DNA from 2 places in the Kitasatospora sp. NPDC004799 genome. Region 2 is predicted to be linked to the other one. Evidence: riboswitches for the same ligand, from Rfam matches in the RefSeq annotation. Region 2 holds a riboswitch; the other holds the start of a gene.
What was found. A riboswitch is a leader RNA that binds a small molecule or an ion and turns the genes downstream of it on or off. The one in region 2 is predicted to bind thiamine pyrophosphate.

Region 1: linked by a shared signal. The riboswitch ahead of thiO (glycine oxidase ThiO) and the one ahead of thiC (phosphomethylpyrimidine synthase ThiC) in region 2 are both predicted to bind thiamine pyrophosphate.

The regions. Positions count from the first base shown of each region.
Region 1 is NZ_JBEXJK010000074.1:12,882-21,181, forward strand. Features, by position in the region: gene ABZW03_RS12750 (thiazole synthase) at 90-887, opposite strand; gene thiS (sulfur carrier protein ThiS) at 891-1,130, opposite strand; gene thiO (glycine oxidase ThiO) at 1,127-2,311, opposite strand; TPP riboswitch at 2,306-2,418, opposite strand; gene ABZW03_RS12765 (FAD-dependent oxidoreductase) at 2,556-3,761, shown strand; gene ABZW03_RS12770 (Rv2175c family DNA-binding protein) at 3,825-4,190, shown strand; gene thiE (thiamine phosphate synthase) at 4,190-4,837, shown strand; gene ABZW03_RS12780 (polyprenyl synthetase family protein) at 4,878-6,008, opposite strand; gene metF (methylenetetrahydrofolate reductase [NAD(P)H]) at 6,209-7,123, shown strand; gene ABZW03_RS12790 (hypothetical protein) at 7,329-8,204, shown strand; gene ABZW03_RS12795 (NAD(P)/FAD-dependent oxidoreductase) at 8,232-8,300, opposite strand, start outside.
Region 2 is NZ_JBEXJK010000146.1:9,320-17,619, reverse strand. Features, by position in the region: gene ABZW03_RS19680 (hypothetical protein) at 1-342, shown strand, start outside; gene ABZW03_RS19675 (NAD(P)H-dependent oxidoreductase) at 360-956, opposite strand; gene ABZW03_RS19670 (helix-turn-helix transcriptional regulator) at 1,058-1,894, shown strand; gene ABZW03_RS19665 (LysR family transcriptional regulator) at 1,913-2,893, opposite strand; gene ABZW03_RS19660 (VOC family protein) at 2,966-3,352, shown strand; gene ABZW03_RS19655 (hypothetical protein) at 3,459-4,667, opposite strand; gene thiC (phosphomethylpyrimidine synthase ThiC) at 4,921-6,735, opposite strand; TPP riboswitch at 6,730-6,864, opposite strand; gene ABZW03_RS19645 (DUF5326 family protein) at 7,036-7,236, opposite strand; gene tenA (thiaminase II) at 7,408-8,079, opposite strand; gene ABZW03_RS19635 (cupin domain-containing protein) at 8,117-8,300, opposite strand, start outside.

The DNA.
Region 1 (8,300 bases), on a different contig from region 2:
GCGAGTCTAGTCGGGGGACCGGCGGCCGGACCCGGAGGACACCGCCCCCGGGCCCGGCTGTGCCCGGCTTGTGACACAGGCCTCGGTTCCTAGAACGCGGGCCGTTCCCGGGTGTCCAGGTCGGCCCGGCCGGCCATCGCGGAGGAGGCCTCGGCGTGGAAGCGGCGCGGGATCCGGCCGGCCCGGTGGGCGAGCCGTCCCGCCTCGGCGGCGTGCCGCATCGCCTCGGCCATCAGCACCGGGTCCTGAGCGCGGGTCACCGCGGAGGCGAGCATCACCGCGGCGCAGCCCAGCTCCATCGCCAGCGCCACGTCGGAGGCGGTGCCGGCGCCCGCGTCCAGGACCACCGGGACGCCCGCGCCCTCCACGATCAGCTGAAAGTTGTGCGGGTTGCGGATGCCCAGGCCCGAGCCGATCGGCGAGCCCAGCGGCATGATGGCCGCGCAGCCGACGTCCTCCAGCTTGCGGGCCAGCACCGGGTCGTCGTTGGTGTACGGCAGGACGGTGAAGCCGTCGTCGACGAGCGTCTCGGCGGCGTCCAGCAGCTCGATCGGGTCGGGCAGCAGGGTGCGCTCGTCGGCGATCACCTCCAGCTTGACCCAGTCGGTGCCGAGCGCCTCGCGGGCCAGCCGGGCGGTCAGCACGGCCTCGCCGGCGGTGAAGCAGCCGGCCGTGTTGGGCAGCACCCGGATGCCGTTGCGGGTCAGCACGTCCAGGACGGAACCCTGGGTGGAGGCGTCGACCCGGCGCATCGCGACGGTGGTCAGCTCGGTGCCGGAGGCGAGCAGGGCGCGCTCCAGGACCTCCAGGCTGGGCGCGCCGCCGGTGCCCATGATCAGCCGGGAGGAGAAGGTCGTCCCGGCGATGGTCAGCGTGTCGTCGGCCATGGCTCAGCCTCCCTGGACGGCGGTGAGGATCTCGATCCGGTCGCCGCCGTTCAGCGCCGTCCCGGACCACGAACTGCGCGGCACCACGGCCTCGTTGAGCGCGGCGGCGACACCGGTGTTGGCCTTGCTGACCGAGGCCACCACCTCGGCGAGGGTGGTCGTGGCGGACACCCGGCGGGGCTCGCCGTTGACGGTCAGGGCGATCTCGTCCGGGGAGGTCCCGTTCGGGGCGGTCTCGGTCATGCGGAGGCCTTCGTGGTGGAGTGGTCGGGGGAGAACCGGGTGGGCGCGAACGGCCTTGCGAGGTCCGGGACTTCGCCGGTGGCCAGGTACGCGGAGACCAGGTCGGCGGTCACCGGGGTGAGCAGCACGCCGTTGCGGTAGTGGCCGGTGGCGGCGACCAGTCCGGGCAGTGCGGTCGGGCCCAGCAGCGGGGCGTTGTCCGGCGAGCCGGGGCGCAGCCCCGCGGAGGTCTCCAGCAGCGGGAGTTCGGTGATCCCCGGGACCAACTCGTGGGCGTCGCGGAGGAGTTCGTACACCCCGCCGGCGGTGACGGTGGTGTCGTAGCCCTGCTCCTCGGTGGTCGCGCCGACCACCAGCTCGCCGTTCTCCCGCGGCACCAGGTACAGGTGCTGCCCGCGGACGACGGCGCGGACGTTGCGGGACAGGAACGGCCGGTAGGCGTCCGGGACCCGGAGGCGCAGGACCTGCCCCTTCACCGGGCGGATCGCGGGCAGCACCCCCTCGGGCAGGCCGGGCAGCCGGTGGCTGTGCGGGCCGGCGGCGAGGACGACCTGCTCGGCGGTCACCCGCTCCCCGGTCGAGAGCCGGGCGCCGGTCGCCCGGTCGTGCTCGACCAGCAGCTCGACGGCCTCGGCCCGGTGGACGGTGACGCCGGCGCGCTCGCAGGCGAGGAGCAGGGCGTCGAGCAGCCGGCGGCCGTCCACCTGGTGGTCCTCGGCCACGTGCAGGCCGCCGCGCACGCCGGGGGCGAGCATCGGCTCCAGCTTGCGGGCCTCCCGGCCGGTCAGCCAGGTCGAGTCCAGGCCGAGCCGGCGGTGGAAGTCGTGCAGTTCGCGCAGTTCCGCGCGGTCGTCGGAGTCCAGCGCGACGGCGAGCGTGCCGCACCGGCGGTAGCCGGTGTCCTGGCCGCCGCTCGCCTCGGTGAGTTCGGCGGCGAAGGCCGCGTACCGCTCGTTCGAGGCCATCCCGAGGCGCAGCAGCGGTTCCTCGCCGTACTGCAGCTCGGTGACCGGGGCGAGCATCCCGGCCGCGACCCGGGCCGCACCGCCGCCGGGGGCGGGGTCGACCACGATCACGTTCCGCAGGCCGCGCTGGGCGGCGCGCCAGGCGACGGCGAGGCCGACGATGCCCCCGCCGATCACCAGCACGTCGGCGTGGGCGCCCGGTAGCAAGCGTGACAAAGCTGCTCTTCTCCCTTCGCCGGTATGACCCGGATCAGGTTCGGACGGTCGCGGGCCGTGCCAGCCCGCCTCTCAGCCCGGTCCGCCGGGCTCCCGTGTGGTGCCCCCACCTTAACGCCGGTGGTCGGCCCGGCCGAAGGCCCGTACGCAGCGTGGACGCAGCGTGGACGCCGGGGCAGGCGGGCGGGCGGCGGGGCGGGACGGCCCGCGGCCGCCGGCCGGCCGCCGAGTGCCGCTGAGTACAGTGACGGGCGTGGCAGAGCTGAGCGGAACGGATCAGGTGGTCGTCGTCGGAGCCGGGCTGGCCGGGGCGCAGTGCGCCCTCAAGCTGCGGCAGGGCGGTTGGCAGGGGCGGATCGCGCTGGTCGGCGAGGAGCCGCACGCGCCGTACGACCGGCCGCCGCTCTCCAAGGACGTGCTGCTCGGCAAGACCGACTCCACCGCCCTGGACATCGACTACGGGCAGCTCGGCATCGAGCTGCTCACCGGCCGCCGCGCCACCGGCCTCACCCCCGGCGTGCTGCACACCGACGGCGGCGACCTCCCGTACGGCTCGCTGGTGATCGCCACCGGCGCCGTCCCGCGCGCCCTGCCCGGCGCCGAGCGGGCGCACCTGCTGCACACCCTGGACGACGCCCTGGCGCTGCGCGCGCTGCTGCGCCCCGGGCTGCGGCTGGTGCTGGTCGGCGCGGGCTGGATCGGCGCCGAGGTGGCCACCGCGGCCCGCACGGCGGGCTGCGAGGTGACGGTGGCCGAGGCCGGTCCGGCACCGCTGCCCGGGGCGCTGCCCACGGAGATCGGTTCGGCGATGGCCGCCTGGTACGCCGAGGCCGGGGTCGACCTGCGCTGCGGGGTCGGGGTGGCCGCCGTCGAGCCCGGCGCGGTGCTGCTGGCGGACGGCTCGCACCTGCCCGCCGACGAGGTGGTGGTCGGCATCGGGGCCCGCCCGGCGACCGGCTGGCTGGCCGGTTCCGGGGTCGAGCTGGACGCGGCCGGCGCCGTCGTGGTGGACGGGCGGCTGCGCACCTCGCTGCCCGGCGTCTTCGCGGCGGGCGACTGCGTCAGCTACCCCTCGGCCCGGGCCGGCGCCCGGCTGGCCGTCCAGCACTGGGACCACGCGCTGCAGTCCGGCGAGGCGGCGGCCGCCGCCGTCCTGGGCGCGGACGCGCCGGCCTACGACCCGGTGCCGTACTTCTGGTCCGAGCAGTTCGGGCGGATGGTCCAGTACGCCGGCCGGCACGCCGAGGGCGACGAACTGCTCCGGCGCGGCGGCCCGCAGGACGGCGACTGGTCGGTGCTCTGGCTGCGCGACGGCGTGCCGAGCGCGCTGCTGACCGTGGACCGGCCGCGCGACCTCACCCAGGGGCGGAAGCTGATCGAGCGCGGAACCGCGCTCGATCCGGCCCGCGCGGCCGACCCGGCGGTGCCGCTGAAGGCGGCCGCGGCGTAGCCGGAGGCGGCCGGGGCGCGGGGGCGTGTGCGCGGTGGGCCCCCGAGGTGGCAGTCTGGTGCCGTGAGTGAGATCGATGCCAAGACTGAAGCCCTGGTCCCCGAGTGGCTGTACCTGCCCGACATCTCCGAGCGGTGGGGTGTGCTGGTCACCGAGGTCCGCAACATGGTCAAGAAGGGTGACCTGATCGCGGTCCGCCGCGGCCCCAACAAGTCCCTTCAGGTCCCGGCCGCCTTCATCGACGAGGACGGCCCGGTCAAGCACCTGGTCGGCCTGCTGACCGTGCTGCGGGACAGCGGGTTCTCCGACGAGGAGATCATCGCGTGGATGTTCACCGAGGACGAGTCGCTGCCCGGCACCCCGGTGCAGGCGCTGTGGGAGAACCGGGCGACCGAGGTCAAGCGCCGCGCCCAGGCCATGGCGCTGTGATGACCGGCCCGCGCGGCAGGCTCGCCGACGCCCGGCTGTACCTGTGCACCGACGCCCGCCGGGAGCAGGGCGACCTCGCCGAGTTCCTGGACGCGGCGCTGGCGGGCGGGGTGGACATCGTCCAGCTGCGCGACAAGGGCCTGGAGGCCAAGCAGGAGCTGGCGGCCCTGGAGGTCTTCGCGGACGCCTGCCGCCGGCACGGCAAGCTGCTGGCCGTCAACGACCGCGCCGACGTCGCCCACGCGGCCCGGCCGGACGTGCTGCACCTGGGCCAGGACGACCTGCCGGTGCCGGCCGCCCGGGCGATCCTCGGCGAGGACGTGCTGATCGGCCGCTCCTGCCACGCCGAGTCCGAGGTGGACGCGGCGATCGCCGAGCCCGGGGTGGACTACTTCTGCACCGGCCCGGTCTGGCCGACCCCGACCAAGCCGGGCCGCCCGGCCCCGGGCCTCGGCCTGGTCTCGTACGCGGCGAAGCAGGCCACCGACCGGCCGTGGTTCGCGATCGGCGGGATCGACCTCGGCAACCTGGACGAGGTGCTGGCCGCCGGTGCCCGCCGGATCGTCGTGGTGCGGGCCATCACCGCCGCGGCCGACCCGCGGGCCGCCGCCGCGGAGCTGTCCCGCCGGGTGCGCGCCGCGCTCTGACCGCCCCGGTTCGCAGGCTCCCCGAGGCCGTCGCCGTCCGTCAGTACGTGCGGACGGTGGCGGCCTCGGCCAGTGCCAGCAGCACCGTACGGGCCTGCCGGTCAGCGAGCGGCGCCGCCTCCAGGGCGGCCAGCGACTGCCGCATCAGCTCCTCGATCCGGCGCTCCACCAGCTCCGGCGCGCCGCTGCGGGCGACCAGCTCGCGCAGCTCGGCGACCTCCGGGGCGGCCAGGTCCGGCGCGCCGAGCCGCTCGTCCAGGTGCCGGGCGTCGGCGGCGGAAAGGCCCCGCATCGCGTGCGCGATCAGCAGGGTGCGCTTGCCCTCGCGCAGGTCGTCCCCGGCCGGCTTGCCGGTGACGGCCGGGTCCCCGAAGACGCCGAGCAGGTCGTCGCGCAGCTGGAAGGCCTCGCCCAGCGGCAGCCCGAACTCCCCGTACGCCTCGACCAGGTCCGGCCCGGCGCCGGCCAGCAGCGCCCCGACCTGGAGCGGCCGCTCGATGGTGTACTTCGCGGACTTGTAGTGCAGGACGGTTTGGGCCCGGTCCAGCGCGCCCTCGTCCGTCGAGTCGCCGGCCACCGGCTCCAGCACGTCCAGGTACTGGCCGAGCATGACCTCGGTGCGCATCAGGTCGAACACCGGCTTGGCGGCCAGGACGGCGGCGGGCGCCAGGCCGGAGCGCAGGAACAGCTCGTCGCACCAGATCAGCAGCAGGTCGCCGAGCAGCACCGCGGCCGAGGCGCCGTACTGCTCGCGGTCGCCGCGCCAGCCGTTGGCGCGGTGCAGCGCCTCGAAGCGGCGGTGGACCGAGGGCAGGCCGCGGCGGGTGTCGCTGCGGTCCATCAGGTCGTCGTGCACCAGGGCGCTCGCCTGGAGCAGCTCCAGCGCGGCGGCCGCGTTGGCGATCGCCTCGCCGGTGGCGCCCCCGGCCGGGCCGCCGGCGCCGCGCCAGCCCCAGTAGCAGAAGGCCGGGCGCAGCCGCTTGCCGCCGTCCAGCAGGAAGTCGCGCAGCGCGTCGGCGGCGGGGACCAGCTGGGGCGAGATCTTGTCGAGCAGCACGGACTGGCCGTCCATGAACGCGGCGAGCGCCGCGTTGACGCGGGCGCGGACGTCCTCCACGTCAATGGGGTTGGCCGCACTGGGGTTGGCCGGCCGGGTGCTGGACGAGGTCACGATGGGGCTCCGCTGGTTCTCTGGGGTGCAGCAAGCGTAGCGGTGCGGCTGGGAACAGGCATGCGAGCGGCCCTGCCGGGGGGACAGGGGGGAGGCGTTCAGGCGCCGGCCCCGGGGAGAAACGGAACGTTGTCCATCTCTTGTCTCAATGGATGGACTCCGGCTGTCCGGCCCCTCCGACCGCCGGATAGCCTGCCAGCATGGCACTCGGTATCGCTTCCACGAGAACGGATCGCGCACTGACGGTGCGCGACCTCCTGGCGGCCGGCAAGCGCTCCTTCTCCTTCGAGTTCATGCCGCCGCGCACCGAGGTCGGCGAGCAGAGGCTCTGGGACGCCATCCGGCGGCTCGAACCGCTCGACCCCAACTTCGTCTGCATGACGTACGGCGCCGGTGGCTCCTCCCGCGAGCGCACGGTCAACATGGTCGGCCGGATCGCCACCGAGACCACCCTGACCCCGGTCGCCCACCTCACCGCGGTGGACCACTCGATCGCGGAGCTGCGCAACATCATCGGCCAGTACGCGGACCAGGGCGTGCGCAACGTCCTCGCGGTCCGGGGCGACCCGCCCGGGGACCCGATGGGCGAGTGGGTCAAGCACCCCGAGGGCGTGACCTACGCGTACGAGCTGGTGGAGCTGATCAAGGGCATCGGCGACTTCTGCGTCGGCGTCGCGGCCTCGCCGAACATGCACCCGCGGTCGACCGACTGGGACGAGGACATCCGGCACTTCGTGGCGAAGATCCGCTCCGGGGCCGACTACGCGATCACCCAGATGTTCTTCGAGGTGGACGACTACCTGCGGCTGCGCGACCGGGTGACGGCCGCCGGCTGCGAGACGCCGATCATCCCGGAGATCATGCCGGTCACCAACGCCAAGCAGCTGGAGCGCTTCCCGCAGCTCAGCGGCTCGGCCTTCCCCGCCGACCTGGAGGCCCGGCTGCGGGCGGCCGTCGACGACCCGGCGGCGCTGCGGGCCATCGGCATGGAGCACGCCACGGCGATGGCCGAGCGCCTGCTCGCCGAGGGCGCGCCCGGTCTGCACTTCATCACGCTGAACCACTCGACGGCGACGCTGGAGATCTACCAGAACCTGGGGCTGCACCGGCGGTAGCGCGCGCCCGTCCGGCTCTTCTCCAGCGGTTCTTCGGCAGGCGTTCACGAGCCCGTCACCGTACCGACGGTGGCGGGCTCGGTCGTGTGCGCCCGGTGTCCGCCGGCGGTGGGAACGCGATGCGGTACCCGGGCCGTTGAACCGGTACAGTCGCCGCACACGCGCGGCGGACACGCGCGGGCACGCGACTGGAGGTAGCGGGCGGATGGGCATCGGATACCTGCTGCTGTACGCCGCGTTGGCGGTGGTGGCGCTCTGGCTGGTCGCGGAGGTGCTGCTGCAGAACCGGGCGCCGCTGCACTGGCGGGTGCTGGCCCTGACCGGCTTCCTGGGCGTGGCCGCCGGGATGGCCCTCGGCTCCGTCGTGGTGATCGGGGCGGGCGCCGCGCTGTTCGCGGTCGGCCAGACCTTCGTCACCCTCTCGGTCAAGCGCGGCTACCGGGCCGGCTGGTCGCTGCGGAAGCCCGACGGCAGCCTGCCCGGCCCGCTCGCCAAGGTGCCGCTGCTCGGCGCCCTCACCGGCGGCGCCGCGGTGGCGGCCGTCGCGGCGCCGAGGAAGCGGGTCGGCGAGGTCAGCGCCGTCGAGGAGACCCCGGCCCCGGCCCCCGTGCCGGTCGCGGTGCCGGTGCCCGACGAGGTGCCGGAGGTCGAGCAGACCGCCGCCTTCGAGATGCAGGAGCTCGCCCAGGACGGCGTCTACGCCCCCGGGTACTACGAGCAGCAGCAGCCGCAGGTCCAGCAGCAGCCGCAGGACCCGTACGCCGGTGCCTACCAGGCCGGCTACGACCAGCAGCAGTGGCAGACCCAGCAGCAGCCCGCCTACGCCTACGACCAGCAGGGCTACGGCGGCTACCCCGAGCACCAGCAGGACCCGTACGGCGGCTACCCGCAGCAGCAGGGCCAGCAGCAGGACCCGTACGCGGGCTACCAGCAGCCCCAGCACCAGCAGGCCTGGGACCAGAACGCCCAGCCCCAGCAGCACTGGCAGCCCCAGCCCGACCAGCAGGTCCAGGGCATCCCGCAGCAGCCGGTGTACGACCAGCACGGCTACCAGCAGCAGAACACCTGGCACCAGGGCTGACCGGGCGCCGGGGCTGCCCGGTAGCTGCTACGCCGGGCCGATCAGGCCGGCGGTGATGCAGGCCGACATGCCGACCCGGGCCAGCCCGCCGCCGGG
Region 2 (8,300 bases):
CTCAGCGTGGTCAGCGAGGCGCTCGCGCTGCTCTGCTTCGGCCTGGTCGCCCGCTGGGGCGAGGTGTGGCCCCGCTGGGTCCCCGTCCTCGGCGGCCGCCCCGTCCCGGTGCTCGCCGCCGTCGTCCCGGCCGCGCTGGGCTCGGCGGCGCTGATGGTCTTCCCGTACGGGCTGGTGATGTTCTCGCTCGGCCTGACCATCCGGGGCGACCGGGACCTGGGGCTGATCACCCACGGCTGGCAGACCGTCGTGTTCTGGGCCGGGTACCTGCCGCTGGCCGCCTGGGGCCCGCTGCTCGCGGCGCTCACCGTGCACTACTACCGTCGGCGCACGGCGAGTTGAGCCGTCGCCCCCCGGTCTCACGCCGGGTACGGCGCGGCGGCCCGCGCGTTCTTCAACGCGCCTGCCCACCACGCCAGTCGGTCGAACAGCACCTTGGCGTAGCCGGGCGCCTGCGGGTCGTCCGGGCGGCCGCCCGTCCAGGCGGTGAAGTAGTTCGGGAAGGCCAGGCCGTCCCGGACGGTCACCGCGTGCAGCTCGGTCAGCACGTTCTCCAGGTGCAGGACGGCGTGCCGGCCGCCGGCCGCGCCGCCGTAGCTGACGAAGGCGACCGGCTTGGCCGTCCACTGGGTGAAGTGCCAGTCGATCGCGGCCTTCAGCGAGGCCGGGTAGCTGTGGTTGTACTCCGGCGTGACGACGACGAAGGCGTCGGCGCCCTCCAGGGCCTCGGTCAGCTTCGCCATCCCCGCCGGACGCGGGTAGCCCTCCCCGGCGAACTTCGGTGAGGCCGCGGGCAGTTCGAGCGGAAGCTCGACCTCGGCGAGGTCCACCACCTCGACCTCGAAGCCCCCGTGCGCGGCGGCCCGCTCGGCCACCCACGAGGACACCACCGGGCCGAACCGGCCCTCCCGGACGCTGCCGAGGATGATCACCAGCTTGTGCGTGTTCGTCTCCATGGCCACCACTCTCCGGCCGCCCGACGGCCGCAGCCAGGCCGTGCCCAGGCTGGCCCCGGCAGGGCCACCCTCCGCCCGGCGATCAGCCGTACGCTCGCCATATGGGCACACCACTGGGGGACTTCATCCGCGCGAAGCGCGACAGCATCCAGCCGGAGACGCTGGGCCTGCCCGACCACGGCCGCCGCCGTTCGCCCGGTCTGCGCCGCTCCGACCTCGCCGTCCGGGCCGGCATCAGCGTCGAGTACCTGACCCGGCTGGAGCAGGGCCGCGACCGCAACCCGTCCGTCGCCGTGGTCAACGCGCTCGCCGACGCCCTCAGCCTCGCCCCTGCCGAGCGCAACCACCTGCGCTACCTCACCAAGATCACCGGCGGCGCGTGCGTCGGCCGCACCCGGCCCGCCCCCGCCCCGCGCTCGGTGCGCCCCGGCATCCGCGAGACCCTGCGGCTGCTCGAACCGGGCATCGCCGCCGTCACCAACCGCCTCGGCGACGTCCTCGCCCACACCAGCGGGTACGCGGCCGTGCTCGGCGCCGCCGGACTGCTCGACACCCCGGAGCCGAACCTCACCCGCTACGTCTTCACCGACCCGCGCGCCCGCGCGCTGTTCGCCGACTGGGACGACATCGCCGACGAACAGGCCTTCGACCTCTGGCTCGGCCCCTCGGTCGAATCCGCCGAGTGGCTCAGCACCGAACTCGCCCCGGTCGCCGGCCCCGAGTTCACCCGCCGGCTCGGCAACCAGCTCGTCCCGCGCCGCGGCCCGCTCCGCCTCCGGCACCCGTCCGGGCCCGAACTCCGGCTGCTGCGCGAGACCCTGGACCTCCCGGACGACGCCCAGCAGCTCCTCGTCCTGCTTCCCGCCGACGACGGCACGGCCGCCCACCTCGAGCGGCTGCTCGCCCCGTCGACGCCCCGGCTGCGCGCGGTCTCCTGAGGCGCCCCGCCTCTCGTCTCACTCCACCGGCACCACGCACAGCGGCTCCCCCTCGGCCCGCTCCTCGGCGGCGTCCGTGGCCGCCCGGACGAAGGCGCGGACCCGGGCGGTGGTGTTGCTCTCCAGCCAGACCGGGCCGCGCTCGATCGGGGGCGCGTCGTGGATCGGCACGTAGGCGACGTCCGGGCGCGGGTAGTAGCGGCGGGAGTGCTCGCCGACCGGGAGCACGCCGCGGCCCAACGCGACCAGGCTGAGCATCTCGGAGAAGGTGCTGCCGGACGGCCCCTTGGGCACCGGGCGGCCCGACGGGGTGCGGTCGGGGGTGCGGTCGCGCTTGAAGCCCACCGAGGTGACGGCCGGGTACTGCACCACCGGGTGGTCGGCCAGCACCTCGATCGACACCGACGGCTCCGCGGCCAGCGGGTGCCCGGCGGCCACCGCGAGCACCCGGCGCTCGGTCAGCAGCACCGGCCCGCGGGACATGCCGTCGAACGGGTAGGAGGCGATCAGCACGTCGACCGACCCGTCCAGCAGGCTCGTCCGGGAGTTGGAGAGCTGCACCTCCCGCACGTCCACCCGGCACTCCGGGTGCCGCTCGCCGAACAGCGCGACCGCCTTGAGCAGCACCGGCGCCGTCCACTCGCCGAGGAACGCCACCCGCAGCTCCCCGGTGACGCCCCGGCTCGCGTCCTCCGCCCGGCGCAGCGCCCGCGCCATCGCCGCCACCGCCGGGACCAGGTCGTCGGCCAACTGCCGCCCCACCGCGGTCAGTCGGACCGACCGGCTGGTGCGGTCGAACAGCGGCCCGCCGATCCGGCGCTCCAGCTTCTTCACCACCTGGCTGACCCGACCGGTGGTCAGGTGCAGCCGCTCGGCGGTCCGGCCGAAGTGCAGTTCCTCGGCGAGCGCGAGGAAGACCTCGACCTCCAGCCGCTCCAGCATCGCGCCCCACCCCTCGATCGTTGAATCCTGCTCAACGATCGTACGGCGATCGCGCATTGATCACGCACCCCGCTGGGAGGATCGTTGAACCCGTCACCAGCAGTCGCACCTGAGCGGAGCCGATCACCCATGCGCGTCGTAGCCTTCGACCACCTGGTCCTCAACGTCGCCGACGTCGAGCGCTCGCTGGCCTTCTACTCCGGCCTGCTCGGCCTGGAGCCGGTCCGGGTCGACGAGTGGCGGGCCGGCCAGGTGTCCTTCCCGTCCGTCCGCGTCACCGCCGACACCATCATCGACCTGACCAGCCGCCCCCGGCAGGAGTCCAACGTCGACCACATCTGCCTCACCGTCGAGCCCCTCGACTGGCAGGAGGTCATCGCCTCCGGCGTCTTCACCGTCCTCGAAGGCCCGGTCACCCGCTTCGGCGCCCGCGGCAACGCCACCTCGGTCTACGTCCGCGACCCCGACGGCAACACCGTCGAACTCCGCTGGTACCCCCAGGACGCCACCGCCTGACCACCCTCCCCCCGCCCGCCCCGGCCCCACGGGGGAGGCCCGGGGCGGGCCCCCACGCCGAAGCGCCGCCCCGAGACGACCGGGACGGCGCTTCGGCGTCATCGGCTCAGCTGCGACGTGCGCGCCGCGTCAGGACGAGCGCTGCTCCACCCGCCACCACCAGGGCACCGCCGATCCCGGTGGTCAGCCCGAGGCCGCGGGAGCCGGTGTCGGCGAGCTCGGCCCGGTTGGTGTCGGTGGCCTTGACCGGCGCCGACGCCCGGGGCTGGGCCGCCGGCTCGGTGGTGGACACCGCGGCCGGGACGACGGCGGGCGCGGAGGACGTGCTCGGCGACGGGATCGGCGCGTTCGGGTCGACGCACTCGGGGGCACCCTCGACCGGCACCGCGGCGATCGGCTGCATGGCCCAGAACAGCATTGGACTGGCGCCCGGGTAGTAACCGAAGCCCAGCGAGGCGTCGGTGTCGGTCTTGACGTTCTTGCCCAGCGTGAGCCTGGCATTGAGCACCCGGTTGTCGACCGGCCCGGTGGCCCACTTGGTCAGGTCGACGTCACCGTCGCCGGCCCCCACGGCCCCCATGCCGACCTTGTGCCAGGTCTTGTCCTTCGGGTCCTGTACGTCCAGTTGGGCGGCACAGGCACCCTGGCCGTCCATCGAGCCGTACTTCTGACCACCCCAGACGAAGAAGGCCGCGCTGGTGAGGTGCCAGTCGAAGCCGTTGGCGGTCTTGATCGAGACCTGGAAGGCGTGCGGCTTCCCGTCCGCCGGAACGGACGTGGGCAGACCGGTGAAGGAGGTGGTGAGCCCGGTCGTCTTGACCGACACACCCGGCGCCTGAACCGTCCAGTCCTTGGCCTGGCCGTCCGCACCGAACGTCGGTGCCAGGTAGGCGTACAGACTGACGTTCACCTCCGGCCCCGCGTGCGTGGACTGCAGCAGCTTGAACCGCAGCTTGAAGGTCCGCGCGGAGTGCGGCTGGACCTCGACCCCGGCACCCGTCAGGTCCGTCGCCACCCCCTGGTAGCCGGCCGGCTTGGCACCGAGGTCCTGGTCGACCAGCTTCACCGGCTGCCAACTGCCGGACGCGCCGTCCGCGTACTCGGCGGCTACCTGGTCCTTGCCGAGCATCTGGGTACCGAAGTAGATCACCAGGTGCTGACCGGCGTAGGGCGCGTCCGCGTCGTTCTTGACCGTCACCGTACCCTCGGACCAGCCGCCACCCGCCTCCACGGAGGGGAAGCCCTCGATCCGGACGGAGTGCGCGTTGTCCTGGCCCGCCGCCTGGGCGGGCAGTGCCAGAGCGAGCGGGGACACAACCAGCGAGGCCGCCAGAATTGCGCGTCGAAGTCTCAACTCAACCCCAAAAGTCCGAAATGGCCGCCGTTTTCCGCGGCAACGCGTGGATTCCCCCCTACGCGCCAGGCGGAGAATAGCCGACGAACATTCGGTGGGCCACCGAAATCGAATTCCGCAATTTGCCGGCCGGGCGACCGGGCCGCTCCGGCCGACCGGAAACGCCGAAGCGCCGTCCCGAGACGATCGGGACGGCGCTGGGGTGTGCGGCGCGTCAGTCGGTGAGGGGGAGGTAGACGCGGTTGCCCTGGGCCGCGAATTCGGCGGACTTCTCGGCCATGCCGGCCAGGGCCTCGGCGTCGAAGTCGGTGGAGACCGCGGTGGAGCCGTCGCCGTGCTCGTCGCGGATCTTCTGGGAGATCTTCATCGAGCAGAACTTCGGGCCGCACATCGAGCAGAAGTGGGCGGTCTTGGCGGGCTCGGCGGGGAGGGTCTCGTCGTGGAAGTCGCGGGCGGTCTCCGGGTCGAGGGCCAGGTTGAACTGGTCCTCCCAGCGGAACTCGAAGCGGGCGTCGGAGAGGGCGTCGTCCCAGGCCTGGGCACCGGGGTGGCCCTTGGCCAGGTCGGCGGCGTGGGCGGCGATCTTGTAGGTGATCACGCCGGTCTTGACGTCGTCCCGGTTGGGCAGGCCCAGGTGCTCCTTGGGGGTCACGTAGCAGAGCATCGCGGTGCCCCACCAGGCGATCATCGCGGCGCCGATGCCCGAGGTGATGTGGTCGTAGCCGGGGGCGACGTCCGTGGTCAGCGGGCCGAGGGTGTAGAACGGCGCCTCGTCGCAGATCTCCTTCTGGAGATCCATGTTCTCCTTGATCTTGTGCATCGGGACGTGGCCCGGGCCCTCGATCATCACCTGGACGTCCCGCTCGCGGGCGATCCGGCCGAGCTCCCCGAGGGTCTGCAACTCGGCGAACTGCGCCTCGTCGTTGGCGTCCGCGATCGAGCCGGGGCGCAGCCCGTCACCGAGCGAGAAGGTCACGTCGTAGGTGGCGAGGATGTCGCAGAGTTCCTCGAAGTTGGTGTAGAGGAAGTTCTCCTCGTGGTGCGCGAGGCACCAGGCCGCCATGATCGAGCCGCCGCGCGAGACGATGCCGGTCTTGCGGCGCGCGGTGAGCGGGACGTAGCGCAGCAGCACGCCGGCGTGGACGGTCATGTAGTCGACGCCCTGCTCGCACTGCTCGACGACGGTGTCCCGGTAGACCTCCCAGCTCAGCTCCTCGGCCTTGCCGTCCACCTTCTCCAGGGCCTGGTAGAGCGGCACGGTGCCGATCGGCACCGGGGAGTTGCGCAGGATCCACTCGCGGGTGGTGTGGATGTTGCGGCCGGTGGAGAGGTCCATGACGGTGTCGGCGCCCCAGCGGGTGGCCCAGGTCATCTTCTCCACCTCCTCCTCGATCGAGGAGGTGACGGCCGAGTTGCCGATGTTGGCGTTGATCTTCACCAGGAAGTTGGTGCCGATGATCGCCGGCTCCACCTCCGGGTGGTTCACGTTGACCGGGATGACGGCCCGGCCGCGGGCCACCTCGGCGCGCACGAACTCGGGCGCGAGGCCCTCCCGCAGCGCCACGAACTCCATCTCCGGCGTCACCACGCCCCGCTTGGCGTAGGCGAGTTGGGTGACGGCGGCACCGCCGCGGCCGCGCAGCGGACGACGCGGGCGGCCGGGGAAGACGGCGTCCAGGTTGCGCAGGTTCCCGCCGCGGGGCGAGGTGTGCTTGATCCCGTCGTCCTCGGGGCGCGGCTCGCGGCCGTCGTACTCCTCGACGTCGCCGCGCTGGCGGATCCAGGCGTCCCGCAGCGGGGGCAGGCCGCGCCGCACGTCCGGCTCGTAGGACGGGTCGGTGTACGGGCCGGAGGTGTCGTACAGCGGGACGGTCCGGCCGTTGGTGAGCCGCACCTCGCGGTACGGGACGCGCAGGTCGGGGCGCGATCCCTCGCGGTGGGCCTTGCGCCAGGCCGGGGTCGGGTAGCCGGTGCGCTCGCTGCTGGGGGCGCCCTGGGCAGACTGCGGCTGTGCTTCGAACGTGGTCATCTGACCTCTACTCCCTACGCCGGCATTACCCGGTCAGGTTCCTGCGGTCGACGCAGCCGTCGGTCCGTCCGTCGACGTCCCGGTCAGCGTCCTCTCAGCCCGGTGCTCCGAGCTCCCGCGTCGCAGGCGGTGTTGCCTGCACACGACGCCCAACACCGTAGCGACCGGATCGCCGCAGGTCCAGAGCGCCTCCCGCCCCTCCCACCCCCGCCCGCACCGGCCGCCCCGCGGCCGGAACGGCCGAGGCCCGGTCCCCCTGTGCGGGGGCCGGGCCTCAGGGCGGCGTTGCGGGGTGGCGAGTCAGCTCTTGGCGGCCTTCTTCACCAGGACCACCACGGCGGCCGCGATGCCGACCACCACCAGCAGCTTGATCACGATGGAGAGCAGGGCGCCGACGACGCCGAAGACGAAGGCGACGATGTTCCAGGCCAGCACCAGGACCAGCACCGGGATGACGATGTTGCGCACCCAGGAGGGCAGCGACTTCCAGAGCTCAGCCATGTCGGTTCCTCTTCTCCCCTCGGGTCGGCCGCCGTCCGGTGCCGCATCCCGCTTGCTTTCGGTACTTCGATCGTACGGGGGCGCGAGTGCCGGAACGAGGCCCAACGGCCCGGAGAGAACCCCGAGATCACCCCGACCCCGACCCCCCGGGTGACCCCCGAGAACCAGGGGTCAGACCGGCCAGCGCTCGCCGCGCCAGGCGGCGTCCCAGAACATCCACTCGTAGCGCGAGGTGGTCACGAAGTGCCCGACCACCTTGCGGCGTTCGGCCGCGGACAGCTCCTCGCCCAGCCGGTCGGTGAGCGCCAGCACCCGGCGGACCACCGACTGGAAGGCCTCGTCGCCGTAGGTGGAGATCCACTTGGCGTACAGCGGGTCGGGCGAGCCCTGGGCGAGCAGCGCCTCGCCGACCCGGGCGTAGATCCAGTAGCAGGGCAGCACCGCGCCGAGGGCCTCGGCGAAGGAGCCGCCGTAGACGGTGGCCAGCAGGTAGCTGGTGTAGGCCCGGGTGGTGGGCAGCACCGGCTCGGCGGCGGCCTCCTCGGCGCTGCCGCCGAAGGCGGTCAGGAACTCGGCGTGCATGCCCTGCTCGGCGGCCAGCGCGCCGACCGCGTCGTCGGCGAAGGCCCGGACGTCCTCCTCGCCGGGCGCCTTGGCGGCGCAGACGGCGAGCGCGCGGGCGTAGTCGCGCAGGTAGTGCGAGTCCTGGACGACGAAGTGGCGGAAGGCCTCGCGCGGCAGGGTGCCGTCGGTGAGCCCGGCCAGGAAGGGGTGGGCGAGGATCTCGGCGTACACCGGCTCGATGGCCGCCCAGAGTTCTTCGGTCAGCGTCTTGGTGCTCATGAGGCGACCCTAGAGCCTGCTGGGGGAGCCGGGGTCCTCAGTCCTCCGGCGGGGAGAACACCACCAGCACCCGCAGTTCCTCGGTGATGTGGTGGAACCGGTGCGGGGTGCCGGCCGGCACGTAGACCACGGTGCCGCGCGCGACCGTGGCGGTCTCGGCGCCGACGGTGATCTCGGCCCGGCCGCTGATCACCTGGTAGATCTCGTCCTGGTCGTGCGGG